Regions from separate parts of the Pseudoalteromonas sp. NEC-BIFX-2020_015 genome, predicted to be linked through region 1. Evidence: predicted binding sites of a transcription regulator. Region 1 holds the regulator's gene; the other holds the start of a gene.
The links. The regulator MetJ, encoded in region 1, represses methionine synthesis genes. The targets are predictions, from matches to a motif close to TAGACGTCTAGACGTCTA.

Region 2: the regulator MetJ is predicted to act here: its motif matches at 3,769-3,786, upstream of metK (methionine adenosyltransferase).

What each region holds. Positions count from the first base shown of each region.
Region 1 covers NZ_JABCJL010000005.1:99,806-107,966, reverse strand. The annotation lists gene HH219_RS05425 (PBP1A family penicillin-binding protein) at 1-1,623, shown strand, start outside; gene metL (bifunctional aspartate kinase/homoserine dehydrogenase II) at 1,712-4,057, opposite strand; gene metB (cystathionine gamma-synthase) at 4,064-5,326, opposite strand; gene metJ (met regulon transcriptional regulator MetJ) at 5,524-5,844, shown strand; gene HH219_RS05405 (malic enzyme-like NAD(P)-binding protein) at 5,946-7,187, opposite strand; gene rpmE (50S ribosomal protein L31) at 8,051-8,161, opposite strand, start outside.
Region 2 covers NZ_JABCJL010000002.1:224,288-232,448, reverse strand. The annotation lists gene HH219_RS02555 (CYTH and CHAD domain-containing protein) at 161-1,681, shown strand; gene HH219_RS02550 (START domain-containing protein) at 1,712-2,380, shown strand; gene metK (methionine adenosyltransferase) at 2,516-3,667, opposite strand; gene tkt (transketolase) at 3,946-5,937, shown strand; gene HH219_RS02535 (HNH endonuclease) at 6,372-6,590, shown strand; gene HH219_RS02530 (hypothetical protein) at 6,637-7,176, shown strand; gene HH219_RS02525 (hypothetical protein) at 7,295-7,456, opposite strand; gene HH219_RS02520 (pyrimidine/purine nucleoside phosphorylase) at 7,534-7,845, shown strand; gene raiA (ribosome-associated translation inhibitor RaiA) at 8,029-8,161, shown strand, end outside.

The sequences.
Region 1 (8,161 bases):
GCAGCTCAAACAGCAATTGTTGATAATTTACATGCTTACGATATGCGCCACGGCTACCGAGGTATAACGCAGTTACTGTGGGATTTTGAGACTCAAACCGCATTAAGCCACGCTGATATTATAGATAAACTCAAATCAGTAAAGGAAATTGGCCCATTACTGGCAGCAGCCGTACTGAGCGTTGATGAAAAAACAGCAACTGCGTTACTCAAAAATGGCGAACAAGTGACGCTTGATTGGGATGGTTTAAAATGGGCGCGTAAATACATTACGCGCTACCGCCAAAGTTTTCCGCCTAAAAAAGTAAGCGATATATTCAACCCAGGCGCGCAAATTTGGCTTCGCAAAAATAAAGACAATAGCTATGTACTTAGCCAACTTCCTGAAGCATCAAGTGCATTAGTGTCTTTAGACCCTAATGATGGCCGAATTAAGGCCATTGTCGGCGGCTATAGCTTTGAACAAAGCCAATATAATCGTGCAGTTCAAGCAAAACGACAAGTCGGCTCAAATATTAAACCTTTCATTTACTCTGCTGCGCTTGATAGTGGTTATACGCTGGCCTCAATTTTAAACGATGCGCCAATTAATCAGTGGGATAAAAGCCTAGGTGTTGCATGGCGACCTAAAAATAGCCCTGCGATATATAATGGTCCTATTCGTATTCGCCGCGCCTTAGCACAATCTAAAAACGTTATTTCAGTGCGTTTATTACGTGGTGTTGGTTTGCAGCGTACAGCGGATCATTTACTTAAGTTTGGTTTTCAAAATACAGATATCAATCGCAGTGAATCTTTGGCATTAGGCAGTGCTTCAATAACACCGATAGAACTTGCCCGTGGTATGAGCGCATTTGCAAACGGTGGCCATTTGATTTCACCCTATTTTATAAGCGAAATCCAAGACTTTACTGGTGAAGTACTATTTAAAACTGAGCCTTTGTTAACCTGTGATGCTATAGAAAATGAGCTATTTGCAGATCAAACGTTAACAACGACACAATTAAATCAACACGACCAAAATAACGCAGATATACCCGCCCTCCCCCGCTGTGCTCCGCGTGTCATTTCTAAACAAAATGCATTCTTAGTTGCTGACGCTATGAACAGCGCTATATGGGGTGGTGGCAGTTGGAGTCATAAAACAGGCTGGAGTGGTACAGGTTGGCGCGCACAAGCATTAGATCGACGCGATTTATCTGGCAAAACTGGTACAACCAATGACTCTGTTGATACTTGGTTTAGTGGTTTCAATCGAAACGTATTAACAACCGTTTGGGTAGGTTTTGATAATCCAGGCAATCCACTTGGACGCTCAACTTACAACAATAACTTATCCAGTGCTCAAATCTCCGGTGCTGAGTCTGGTGCAAAAACAGCACAGCCTGCATGGGTTGATTTTATGCGTGTAGCGCTTGATGGTAAGCCTGAGGCGCCGATCGAACCGCCTGAAGATCTAGTGTCGGTACGTATCGACTTAGCAACAGGACTATTAAGTAAAAAGAATGACTACACTAGCCGCTTTGAATATTTTGATAAAGGTACTGCACCTACTAAATATGTACTGCAAGATGTAGAAAATATATTTGAAGAAGACACAAAAACGGAAGAAGAGCTATTTTAAACAGAATATAGTCTCTTTTAAACTAAAAAAGCGCCAACTTGGCGCTTTTTTGTTATGTTTCTCATAACTCTCATAACTTAACTTGGCATCACTTTAAGTTTTGTACTAACCAATATAAATCAGAATGCACACCCGCAGCGGTGACTTCTTTACCTGCGCCGGGGCCTTGAATAACTAACGCATTATCGCTATACCACTGGCTGTTAATCACAAAAATATTATCGCCTGGAGTTAAATTAGCAAGTGCATCGCCTTGTGTTGCATAGGCTAAACCAACTTTAGCCGTTACTTTGCCACCAAGAATTGATAATGCGCCAGTGTAGCGCAGTACTTTATTATCTTTGGCCGCGTCTTGCGCTTTTTCAGCAATAAAATTATCAAGTAAGTGTTTTTTATCCAAGAATGACTGCCAATCCCCTTGTGCTAACTCTGTAGGCATTAACGGTGTTAATGCGATATCATCTAACTCAAGCGTAAGTCCAAGCTCACGCGCTAAAATAAGCAACTTGCGCTGCATATCGCGACCAGATAAATCTTCGCGCGGATCAGGCTCAGTAAAGCCCATCTTCTGCGCTTCTAATACTAAATCTGAAAATGCTACACTACCGTCATAGCTACTGCACAACCAAGATAAAGTACCCGAAAAAACCCCTTCGATATGAGTAATACAATCGCCACTGTTTTGTAAATCAGCTAATGCGAAGTTAATCGGTAAACCGGCACCCACACTGGTGTTATAACGCCACAATAAGTTACGCTCAGCTAAGTTTTGACGCAAACTTTGATACCAGTCGTTATTTGCTGTACCGGCATATTTATTAGCACTAATCATATGACAATCTAAATTAACAAACGCAGGGTAAAGCTTACTAAACGCTTCACTCGCTGTAATATCAATCACTACTTTATGTTCGTAATCTAATTCACCAATATGTGCTAACAGATCTGCTTCTTGGTAGTCTACAGCCTCGTTTTGCCATTGCGTTTGCCACTGTTCAAGTGTTATACCACTTGGGCTAAATAACATAGAACGTGAACGCAATAAACCAACGAGCTTGACACTAAAATGCTGCTGTAAGCGATTAAGCTGCTGACTTAATTGATCAATAAATACCTCACCTACATTACCAATACCAGCAACAATGATCGCGAGCTCTTGACCTTTATTTATTAACTTGTCATGCAGTAATGTAAGTACATCGCTATCAATAGATTGATCGGTAAGCAGTAATAAATAATCATTATCTTGATGACTAAAACGCGGCGCTAAACTTTGCTCACTCAGCACCTGCGTTGCTTGCTCAAGTAACTGAGTTACATCATTGCGTGGCGCAACAACCGCACAACCATGTAAATTTGATTCTATAATATTAGCTCGCCCTTGCAGGTGGCTGACGACTTGATGCGTCGCTTCTGCTGGTACTAATAGGTATGTATCGCCATTTTGAATAAAATGATGCAGGCTATGTTGAATTAACTGACTTAACTCTCCCACTTCACCAGCACGAAGCTGATCAATGCGCAGTAAATCAATATTCTCCAACGTCGTAATAAACCGTTTAGCTTTACTGTAACCTTCTTTAACAATTTCTGTGGCACTGGCATCCGTATCATAACTACTGCGTACCACTAGTTTTATGTCGGTATTTTTCAAAGGTGATAACGTCTTAGCATGTAAAACAGGGTTACCTAAACGCGCAAGTAAATTAGCTTGACCACGACAGACCTTAGAATACTTAAGCGCTTTTTTAACTTTACGCGGATCAGTACTAAATACACCTTGCGTGTCGGTCCAAATTGACACCTGATTAGCATGACAGTAACTCCCTAATAAAGTGGCACTGTAATCACTGCCATTGCGCCCGAGAGTAATCGTATTGCCCTGACAATCTGACGCAATAAAACCGGTTACAACATTAATACAGTTAGCCGAAACCAAGTCTGCACATGCTTGTTGATTTTTTTGGTGCAGCAACTGCCCGTCATTAAGTGTAAATAACTGGCGCGCATCAATATCTTTCGCCTCAAGTCCTAGTTGCTGTAAATAAGCAGCCAATAAACGGGCTGACCATACTTCACCGTGAGCAAGCAATGAAGCTTCCTGTAAGCTTTGCTGTTGAGCTTGCAGTGCTATTAAGGCTAACTCTTGCTTTAACACATCAATTGCGTCGTATTGCGCTGTTGGGCTTAATAGCTGCTCAATCAAAGTACGCTGATGATTATCAAGCTGTAATAAAATATCACTTACGGCTTGTTGATCACCTTGCTGATAACTTTGCCATAACTTAACCAACGTATTGGTTGTTTTACCTGCTGCCGACACAACGACACAGTCACCTGCTTCGGTGTGTGCTAAAATAATATTTGCTACGGCTTGATAACGCTCCGCGGAGCTTAAGCTTGAACCGCCAAATTTATGAACTATATTTACCATTTTCTATTACCACAAAGCCGTATGTGCAGGCGTTAATTTGAATGAATTTGTTTGCTCTGTACTTTGCTGCGTCGAGTTACTCTTAGTAGTCGTCGAACTACAATTACCTTGGCCTGGCTTAACTTTGTTAAACACACGTTCTAAATCAGCAACTAAGTCTTTTACATCTTCAATACCCACCGAAATTCTGATCAACGTATCACCCACACCCGCCTCTAAGCGAGCTGTTGCATCCATACCAGCATGAGTCATCGTTGCAGGGTGACATATTAGGCTTTCTACACCGCCTAACGATTCCGCTAAACTGAATTCTTCTAGGCTCGTTAAAAATGCTGCTGCATCATTTACATCACCAGCAATATCAAAACTTACCATGCCACCAAAACCACGTTGTTGTTGTTTTGCTAACTGATGTTGTGGATGAGATTCTAAACCTGGGTAATATACTTGGCTCACATAGGGTGAACTTTCTAAATATTGCGCAATGATAAAGGCATTTTCTTGGTGCTGACGTAAACGTACATTTAAAGTCCGCAGGCCACGTAATGTTAAATAACTATCAAATGGTGCACCTGTAATACCAATATTATTTGCCCACCAAGCAAGCTCGTCACCCAGCTCTTGTGTTGCTGCAATGACAGCGCCGCCAACAACATCGGAGTGGCCATTAATATATTTAGTGGTTGAATGCACAACAATATCAACACCAAATTCAATTGGATTTTGTAAGGCCGGTGATAAAAACGTGTTATCTGCGCCAACTAAAGCGCCGCACTGCTTTGCAATTGTCGTAATCGCTTTAATATCAGTTAAACGTAAAATTGGGTTGCTTGGTGTTTCAATCCAAATTAGCTTAGGTTTAATCTCAAGTATTTTTTGATGGTTTTCAGCGTTTGTTAAATCTAGAACCACTAATTTTAATAAGCCGCGCTTTTCAAGCGAAGTAAACAAACGGTAGCTGCCGCCATAACAATCATGTGGAATGACTAACGTATCATCACTATTTAGTAGTTGTGTTGCTAAATGCACTGCCGCCATGCCGGTAGCAGTTATAATGCCTTTGGCACCGCCTTCAAGCTTTGCGAGTGTTTCGCCAAGTAAATCACGATTAGGATTACCGCTACGGCCATAATCATATTCGCGCTTAGTATCAAAATCGGCAAATGAATAGGTGGTCGATAGGTGGATAGGAGGCACAACAGCACCGTGATGTTTATCAGCATCAATGCCATTACGTACTGCGATTGTCGCTTTATTTTTTTTGCTCATACCGTCACCTATATTAACTGGATGTTTAGACGTCTAAAAGGTTAGATGATCAAATTTAAGAAGTCAAAACATTTATACCCCTAGATGGCTAAATAACTAGTATTTGACTATCTTTTTTAAAACGATAGAATTTCCGCATCTTTGCGCTACAAAATGGTCGCGCAAACAATTAACAACCTGAGGCAACGATACATCTTATGGCTAAATGGAATGGTGAATATATTCACCCATATGCAGAACACGGGAAAAAATCAGAACAAGTTAAGAAGATCACCGTTTCGATCCCGTTAAATGTATTAAAGGTTTTAACTGATGAGCGTACTCGCCGTCAAATTAATAACCTTAGACATGCAACAAATAGTGAATTACTTTGCGAAGCATTTTTACACGCATTTACTGGCCAACCATTGCCAAACGATGAAGACTTACGTAAAGATAATCCAGAAAAAGTACCAGAAGAAGTTAAAAAGATTATGCAAGAGATGGGTTTAGAAGTGCCTATCCTGAATGAAGACTGATCTTCACCTGTAAATAACGTGCACCTGTTTCAGGCAATGATTTGGATACAAAAAAACCTCAATTCAGTGAATTGAGGTTTTTTATTGCCAAATAGTGCCTATTACGCCATATAGTTTTCAGGCATATCAATTTGTGCAACACCTGAATCAATAGCCGCTTGCGCCACTGCTTTTGCAATGCGCGGTAATAAACGCGGGTCCATTGGTTTAGGGATAATATACTGTGGTCCAAATTCAAGTTTATCAACACCTGCTGCTTTTAATACTTCAGCAGGCACTGGCTCTTTAGTAATACTGCGAATTGCCTCAACTGCGGCAATTTTCATTTCATCATTTATTTTGCTCGCACGTACGTCTAATGCACCACGAAAAATAAACGGGAAACACAACACGTTATTTACTTGATTTGGATAATCAGAACGACCCGTTGCCATAATCAAATCATCGCGCGCACCATGAGCAAGCGCAGGTGCAATTTCTGGATCTGGGTTTGAACATGCAAAAACAACTGGCCTATCAGCCATCAGCTTAAGATCTTCCGGTGCAAGCAGGTTCGGTCCTGATACACCAACAAATACATCAGCATCAGCAATAACATCTTGCAAAGTGCGCTTATCTGTATTGTTAGCAAACAACTGTTTATATTCATTTAAGTCATCACGACGCGTATGAATAACACCTTTACGATCAAGCATATAAATGTGCTCACGCAATGCGCCACACTTAATTAATAGCTCCATACATGCAACAGCGGCCGCACCGGCACCTAAACAAACGATAATCGCATCTTCAATGCTTTTACCCTGCACTTCAAGTGCGTTAATCATACCCGCAGCAGTTACAATAGCTGTACCGTGTTGATCATCATGAAACACTGGAATACTACAGCGCTCAATCAATGCTTTTTCAATTTCAAAACACTCTGGGGCTTTAATATCTTCTAGGTTGATACCACCAAAAGTATCAGCAATATTTGCAACGGTATTGATGAAATCTTCTGTGGTTGTGTGTTTTACTTCAATATCAATTGAGTCAAGGCCAGCAAAGCGTTTAAACAACAAAGCTTTGCCTTCCATAACTGGTTTTGAAGCAAGAGGTCCTAAATTACCTAGGCCTAAAATAGCAGTACCATTGGTAATTACTGCAACCATATTACCTTTGCCAGTATATTTATAAGCATTAGCTGGATCTGCGGCAATTTCACGCACAGGCTCAGCCACACCAGGGCTATAAGCTAGAGCGAGATCTTGTACGGTTTCGGCTGGCTTAGTAAGCTCAACACTGATTTTTCCTGGAACGGGGTGCGAATGGTAATGTAAAGCTTGTTCACGAAAGTCTGACATAACGCGATTTTATCCTGCAAGTAAGTTAAAAGTGAGAGTAAGCAGTTCTATTCTATAGTCTGTATCTTGGAACGATACCTATATTATAATTAAATTCAAGCAATATCAGGTCTATCCTGTTATAAGCTAGATCTGTTAATTTTATGCGTTTTATCGACCAGTTTTGTAAAAAAACCTCAAAATCCAGCAATAACACGCCAAGAAAGCATCAAAAAACCTGTTCTAAAATCATCTAAATAGTACTTTATTACACCTAAAATACACATTCCCTATAAAAGATATAAATATACGACGTTAGCGTCATTTAGGCTCATTAAATGACTTTTTATCAACATAACATCAATTAATTAAACAAAATATATTACTGAATATAGTTAAAATCTAACTGTTTGTCTGTTATTTAGTGGCTATAGTCACTATAAAAACTAAAAATGATGGTTACTTTAGGCAGGGGTAAAAAAGGGTGAATTTAACCGCTGATACTTGGGCGTGTTGTCCTTTGTGGATTGAAATTTGTTCAATCTAGGGGCGATTTAATCGCGGCGCGAGGTTTGGAATCGAGTGGGCTAAGTAAAAACCGAGCAAAGCTTCCGCGTCCTGCTCACGCCCCTTGCCTACCTCCATGTAGGTAACAAAGAGTTAATCGCCCCAAGGAATAACTCTTTAGGCAGCGCATGTTTGGCATTTATACTGCGTTATCGCCTATTTATGGGGAACACCACACTGCATAGGCGCTGCCTTGCTTAAATACCAAACATGCTGCAAAATTAATCACGAAAGGTCACACGCCCTAACCAGTTTTAATTAAATTGCAGGCATAAAAAAAGCACCCTAAGGTGCTTTTTCCGACACAACAGCAATAATTACTTGCTGCTAAGTGCACCGAAACGCTTGTTAAAGCGATCAACACGGCCACCAGTGTCTAAAATCTTTTGCTTACCAGTGTAAAACGGGTGACACGCAGAACATACGTC
Region 2 (8,161 bases), on a different contig from region 1:
TTAAGTAGTGAGATAGTATGGATTTAACGCTCTAATAGCAAGGCTGATATTGTAATCGTGTATGTGAGCATAAAGGCTCAATCAGCTAAAATATTTGCAATGTTGGGCTGCTTTGTTTATTTTGAGCTCTTATTTATTTTAAAGGTAATCCTCAAGCCTAATGGATACTGAGATAGAACTGAAGTTTTTGGTGTCAGATGCCGTTATTCCACTGATCCCCGCGTTAATTACTCAATTTGCTAAAACCGTTACCAATAAGCCATCTCGTAGTTTGCAAAATGCTTACTTTGACACGCCGAGCCGTGAGCTTAGGGCATTAGATATAGGCTTTCGAACACGTTGTGCTGACAATCAATGTGAGCAGACAATTAAGCTCGCAGGTGAAGTTATGGGCGGTTTGCATCAACGTCCAGAGTACAATTTACCTTTGGACGGTTCTCGTCCAGATTTAAGTGCATTCGATGCTAATATTTGGCCGCATGGTATGCAAGTAAATGTAATTGCACAAAACCTTTATCCTATTTTTAGTACTAACTTTATTCGCCGCACGTGGTTAATAGAAACAAACAGTGGCGCTAAAATTGAGGTCGTCCTAGATAAAGGCGAAGTAGCAGCATCTGCGAAGGTAGAACCGATCTGTGAGCTTGAGATAGAGCTTGTAGAAGGAAGCCGCAATGAATTGTTTACTTTAGCCGATATACTAGTTGGACAAAGTAATATTCGTTTAGGGTTATACTCAAAAGCGGCACGGGGCTATCGCCTTGCGGATGAAAAACCACTTAAGCCGAGTAAATCAATTGGTTTTGTTTCTTTGCCTAATAATGCAACACAAGAGCAAGCTCTCATTGAGGCTATAAGTTTTGGCATTCGTTTTGTACAAAAGCATGAGCAATGCTATTTTGACAAACCAAGTTTAAAAACCCTCAAACGTGTGACTGACGGCATTAGCTTGATACGTCATACCTTCTGGTTATTTGATGATATTGTAGATAAAAACACCACGGAACGATTACGAACAGAGCTTAAATGGCTCCTAAGTGAGTTAGCGTGGGTAGAGAATGCAATTCAATTAAAAACATATACCTCTAAACGTCATGCCTATTATAAAAAAATTAACAGCGCGCCAGAACTAACACAAGTCATAAATGACTTAAAAGAGCTGCAACCTAGCATTGAAGATATTAATCGACTGTTTCACAGTGCACGCTACAACCGCTTATTGTTATCACTAACAACATGGTTGGTTGATAAGCAATGGCGAAAGAGTTGGGGGCAAACACAATTTCAAGCCGCAGAGCAGCCCGTTGCTGATATTGCGCCTCGATTATTTGATAAAGATTGGAAAGACCTACACCAATTACTGCCAGAACAAAAAACACTGACTTTTAAAGATTATTTAAATTTACGCACTCGCTTAGAAAACAGTTTGCTCAGTGGTAATTGCCTTGGCTCTTTGTTTGAAAAAGACGATCGCAATGAGTTCCGCATTCCTTGGCTTGATATTTCTCATGGTATGTATGAACTCAGTACGCTTGAGTATTTAAAGCAGTTATGTGCAGGGCAAGATGATGACGAACTTGCAAAAATTCAAAACTGGCTTGAGAAAAAATCGGAATATCTAGTAAGCGCAATGGAACAAAGTCGATTAGCTTCATATAAAATTTCACCTTATTGGTTATAACCATATTTAGCGAGTGCATAGGGATAGTGTATGTGGCAAAAATTATTATTTATTGCGCTGTTTTGCAGTGAGAGTGCAGTGGCCGAAGTAAAATCATGGCAATTATGGAAGCATCAGAATGGTGTTAGCATTCACTACAAAAAACATGATAATGGTATTTTTGAAGTACGCGGTACAGTGACTGTTAGTAACACGAATGCTGGTGATTTTATGGCGTTACTTAGTGATGCAGAGAATGCGCCGCAATGGATTGAAAATGTTAAGAGTGTCAAAATTTTAGCAAGATTAAGCCCCTCAGAAACTGTCGTGTACACTCAATTAGACTCACCATGGCCTGTCTCAGATCGCGATATGGTGAGTTATTCTTGTTATAAGCGATTAAACAATACGGACACTGAGCTGAAAATTTCGGCATATCCGGATTACTTTGATGAACAGCCTAATATGATCCGCATTACTGAAATAGAAGGTAGTTGGCTTTTAAGCGAAAAAGTAGTTCAAGGGTTGCCACAATTAACGATTGTTCATGAAATATATGCAGATCCCGGTGGCGCTATACCGCATTGGATAAGTAATAAGGTTGGCCTTAAAAGTGCTCTTTTAACTATGCTCACGCTAGAGAAAAAGTTATTAAGCAAAGATTTTCAGACCAATAACACCGTTAGCAAAATCGGTGAGTGCACCGCCAAAGCAGCATAAAAAATTTAAATTATTTATCAGATTAATTTTATTACCATGAAATTATAGTCAAAGTCATTAAGTACAAATGGATAGAGTTTACGAGTATAAAAAAAGCGCCAGAAGGCGCTTTTTTTATTCATACAGAGGCTGAAATTATAGGCCAGCTGCTGCGCGAAGTGCGTCTGCTTTATCTGTGCGTTCCCATGGGAATTCATCACGACCAAAGTGGCCGTAAGCCGCTGTTGGTAGATAAATAGGGCGCTCAAGATCAAGCATTTGAATTAAGCCGTAAGGGCGTAGGTCAAAATGTTCACGAATAAGTTCGATTAAACGTGACTCTTCAAGCTTACTTGTACCAAACGTTTCAACACTGATAGACGTAGGCTCTGCAACACCAATTGCGTAAGACACTTGTAGCTCACACTTGTCAGCAAGACCAGCAGCAACAATGTTTTTAGCAACGTAGCGTGCAGCGTATGCCGCGCTACGGTCAACTTTTGATGGATCTTTACCAGAAAATGCACCGCCGCCGTGACGAGCCATGCCGCCGTAGGTGTCAACGATGATTTTACGGCCTGTAAGACCACAGTCGCCCATTGGTCCACCGATAACAAAACGGCCAGTAGGGTTGATAAAGAACTTAGTTGCACTTGTAATTAGTTCAGCAGGTAGTACTGGCTTGATGATAGTTTCCATCACCGCTTCTACTAAATCTTTTTGTGAAATATCTTCACTGTGCTGAGTAGAAAGAACAACGGCATCAATGCCTACAGGTTTGCCATTTTCGTATGCAAAAGTAACTTGAGATTTTGCATCTGGACGTAACCAGTTAAGCTCGCCGCTTTTACGTACTTGCGCTTGGCGCTGTACTAAACGGTGTGAGTAAGTGATTGGTGCAGGCATAAGTACTTCTGTTTCGTTACATGCGTAACCAAACATTAGGCCTTGGTCGCCAGCGCCTTGTTCTTCAGGGCTTGTACGGTCAACACCTTGGTTGATATCAGGAGATTGCTTACCGATAGTGTTTAAAATTGCACACGAATCAGCGTCAAAACCCATATCAGAATGAGTGTAGCCAATTTCACGTACAGTTTTACGGGTGATTTCTTCAATATCAACCCATGCGCTAGTAGTGATTTCACCACCAACCATAACCATACCAGTCTTTACGTAAGTTTCACACGCAACACGTGCATGAGAATCTTGCTCTAAGATGGCATCAAGTACCGCGTCAGAGATTTGATCCGCAATTTTATCCGGATGACCTTCAGAAACTGATTCAGAAGTAAATAAATGTTTTGCCATTGTCTTTGTGCTCACAAATATTGCGCTTCACAAACGTCGGTAAGAGCGCTAAAAAATTAAGGGGCGTATTTTATCTAAAACAACGATAGTTGCATAGTATTTTTACGCCTAGACGTCTAAAAAAAATTACTAATAACTTTTAGTTCTGAATAAAACTCCTTTGTACCTATAATTTATAGGGATTTTTAATTGCACACAGCACCCAGAATAAGTAAGAATGGGCGTTCAAAGTTACATACACACAAATCAGCGCAAATACAGTAAAGGTAGGAGAATTCATGCCGTCTCGCAAAGAACTTGCAAATGCTATTCGCGTCTTATCAATGGACGCAGTACAACAGGCCAAATCTGGTCACCCTGGAGCCCCTATGGGCATGGCTGATATCGCAGAAGTACTATGGCGCGATTATCTAAACCACAATCCAACAAATCCAGAGTGGGTAGACAGAGATCGATTTATACTTTCCAATGGCCACGGTTCAATGCTTATTTATTCTCTATTGCATTTAAGTGGTTATGATTTACCAATTGACGAAATTAAAAACTTCCGTCAAATGCATTCTAAAACACCAGGGCATCCAGAATACGGTTATGCGCCAGGTATCGAAACCACTACGGGCCCACTTGGTCAAGGGATCACAAACGCGGTAGGTATGGCGATTGCAGAAAAAGCACTCGCTGCCCAATTTAACCGCGAAGGTCACGATATTGTTGATCACCATACCTATACATTCCTAGGCGATGGCTGCTTAATGGAAGGTATTTCTCATGAAGCATGTTCACTTGCTGGTACATTAGGCCTTGGTAAGTTAGTAGCATTTTGGGATGACAACGGTATTTCAATTGATGGCGAAGTTGAAGGTTGGTTTAGCGACGACACCCCAGCACGCTTTAAAGCCTACGGCTGGCATGTCGTGAGCGGCGTTGATGGCCATGACTCAGATGCTATTCGCGCAGCAATCGAAGAAGCGCGTAGCATCACTGATAAACCAACACTGATTTGTTGTAAAACAGTGATTGGTTACGGTTCACCTAATAAATCAGGTAGCCATGATTGTCACGGCGCACCACTAGGTGAAGACGAGATCAAAGCCGCGCGCGAGTTCCTTGGTTGGACTGGTGAAGCATTTGAAATCCCAGCTGATATTTACAGTGAGTGGGATGGCAAAGAAAAAGGCAAGCAACTAGAAGCAAGCTGGGATGAAAAATTTGCAGCGTATGCAAGCGCACACCCAGAGCTTGCTGCTGAGTTTAAACGTCGTACTCGTAGTGAACTGCCAGCTGATTGGGCTGAAAAGTCACAAGCCTACATTGAACAGCTTGATGCAAACCCAGCAAATCCTGCATCACGTAAAGCGTCGCAAGATGCACTCAATGCATTTGGTCCTCTATTACCAGAATTTATGGGCGGCTCTGCTGACTTGGCAGGTTCAAACCTAACAATTTGGAAAGGCTCTAAAGGCCTTGAAGCCAATGACGCCAGTGGTAACTACATTTACTACGGTGTACGTGAATTTGGTATGTCAGCCATTATGAATGGTATTGCACTACATAAAGGTTTTATTCCTTACGGTGCTACTTTCTTAATGTTTATGGAATACGCACGTAACGCAGTACGTATGGCCGCGCTGATGAAAGTGCCAAGCATATTTGTATACACGCACGATTCAATCGGTTTAGGTGAAGATGGTCCAACTCACCAACCAGTTGAGCAAATTGCGAGTATGCGTTTAACGCCTAACCTAGTTAACTGGCGCCCATGTGACCAAGTTGAATCTGCAATTGCATGGCAACAAGCGATTGAACGTAAAGACGGTCCAACCTCACTTATTTTTACTCGCCAAGGCCTTGCTCAGCAAACACGCTCAGCGCAGCAATTAAGTGACGTGAAAAAAGGTGGTTATGTACTTAGCTGTGATGGCGAGCCTGAGCTTATCTTTATCGCGACTGGTTCTGAAGTGCAATTAGCACAAGACTCAGCGGCTGAATTACGTAAGCAAGGTAAAAAAGTACGCGTTGTATCAATGCCATCGACTGACGTGTTTGATGCACAAGACGCCGCTTATAAAGAAAGCGTATTACCGGCTGCAGTTTCACGCCGCGTAGCAGTAGAGGCGGGTATTGCTGATTACTGGTACAAGTACGTAGGCCTAAATGGCGCAGTAGTGGGTATGACCACCTTTGGTGAATCAGCCCCAGCTAACGAGCTGTTTGAGCACTTTGGCTTCACGGTAGAAAACATCGTAAGCAAAGCAAACGAATTGTTTTAATTTTTACGGCTAAAATTTAAAAGCCCGCACTGTGTTTACGCAGCGCGGGCTTTTTTGTATGGAGCTGTTAGCTTTCAGCCGCCAGCCGTCAGATAAAAATAATCCGAGGCACAGTGCCAATGAAAAGCCGTAGGAGGGTGCTTTAGCCCCGATTATATTGACGCTTCAGCCCCCTGTTATTCTTTACACTATATTCTCGTTTATTTTTTAATTCTTGTTAGCGTGAAACTTGTTTTGCACGCTGTTTTTGTAGCGCGTAGGTCTGGTAGAGCGGATCGAAACTCAGGATCTTGACCTAAGCAGAATAAAAGCTTTTTGATAGTAATACCTTAGGTAATTTGTTAAAAGTATATAAATTAGAAAAATGAGCGTTAAGCCAGCAGGAATATGCGCGGTGATCGTACTATAAAAATGTTAGGCTCAAGGAATATCAAATGACAACATGCATAATTTGCAAGGGTGAAAACCCAATATCAGAACTGAATTCATTAACAGATGAACATATCGTTCCAGAATTCATTGGTGGTTCACTCAAAGTAAAGAATGTTTGTAAAGTTTGTAATAGTAAAATGGGAGCGGGGTTTGAAGGGAAATTAGCTAACAGCCTTTTCTATAAACTTCCTCGTTTTCTTCATAATATCGAAGGTAAATAGGGGAATTTATCAACACCATTTTCTGGAGTCTATGAGGATGTTGATATTGGGAAATTTCAGATTATTCCAAACAGGAGACCTGTATCTCATTCCAGATATCAAAATTAATAACACTGGAAGTGGCGTCGAAATATTAATGTCAATTGACAAATCCGACCTGACTAAAGCCGAAAAATATTTAGAAAAGAAGTTATCGAGACATTTTAAAACTGAGGGAAAAGAAGTAAACAAAGAAAAGTTATCTAAGCTAGTAAGTGAACTAATCGAAAATGCAGAGAAAGGACATAAGAAAAAAGAAAGTCCTCAAATAGCAGGTAAGATCTCTCTAGATTTTATTTCTCAGGTAATGCTTTACACAAAAATTGCGTACGAACTTGCGATATACCACTTCGACGAAAAATATATCAATGATCCAATCGCAAATAAACTTCGCTTGGTTATAAAAAATCAAGAACCTGATAAAACAATATATTGGCAATTTCCAGCTGAAAAGCAATCTTACAATGTATTCTTCGATGATGAACATCATTGGATTTTTTTTTTCATAACGTATGCTTTATTAAATTATTTGGCTTGTCTGCATTAATTGAGTTTACTGAAAAGGGTTCCTCTTTTGTCGAGAAAGAAGGCGTGGTATATAAATTTTGTTACAAGACACTTTCGTTTATTAAATTACCGCTTATGGAGCAAATAAGTCAAACAAATCAAAGCACTCGGTCATTGTAAACGCTGCTGGTGTTTGAGGTGTTGCGACTATCTACCAATGGTGCATAATCGGTGATTAAATCATTTATTAAACCCTTAACTACTTGACGCGCTAAAGCACGACCTACAATGTAAGCCTGAAGCCCATGAGTATTTTTCACATCACTACACTTGCAAGCACATAGGGTATCAGGCACTGTGAATGTAATTAAATATTATAAATAAAACAGGAGTGAGGATGTCTCAGTTTGATAATGTAAGTGTGATCAAAAAAGCCAATGTGTATTTTGATGGTAAAGTTTCAAGCCGTACGGTGGTTTTTGCTGATGGTAGCACTAAAACATTAGGCTTTATGCAAGCGGGTGAATTTGAATTTGCGACCAGTAAAAAAGAGCTTATGGAACTCAATGGTGGGCAATGGAGTGTTCTACTGCCAGGCGAGAGCGAATGGCAAACTATGCAAGCAGGTGAATCATTTAACGTTGATGCCGACGTTACATTTCAAGTAAAAGTAACCGATTTTGCCGATTACTGTTGCTCATATACTTAATCTTCAATATTAATGATTAAGCCCAAAAGCCCACGTTGCGTGGGTTTTTGCATACTTAATGTGCAGTAATTAAGCTTAATCACAATGAATAACAAATAAATGTCATATTTGTGGTTTTCTGCCTTGTGTTAATCTAAATAGCCCCCAATACTAGTTATGAGGTAACATAAAAAAGGATACCCTATGAAAATTAATCTTTCTGGTCACCATGTTGACGTTACTGACTCTATTAGAGAGCACATCAACGAAAAATTTTCAAAAATTGCGAGTCATTTTCCATCTCTGATCGCACTAGATATAATTCTTTCAAAAGAGC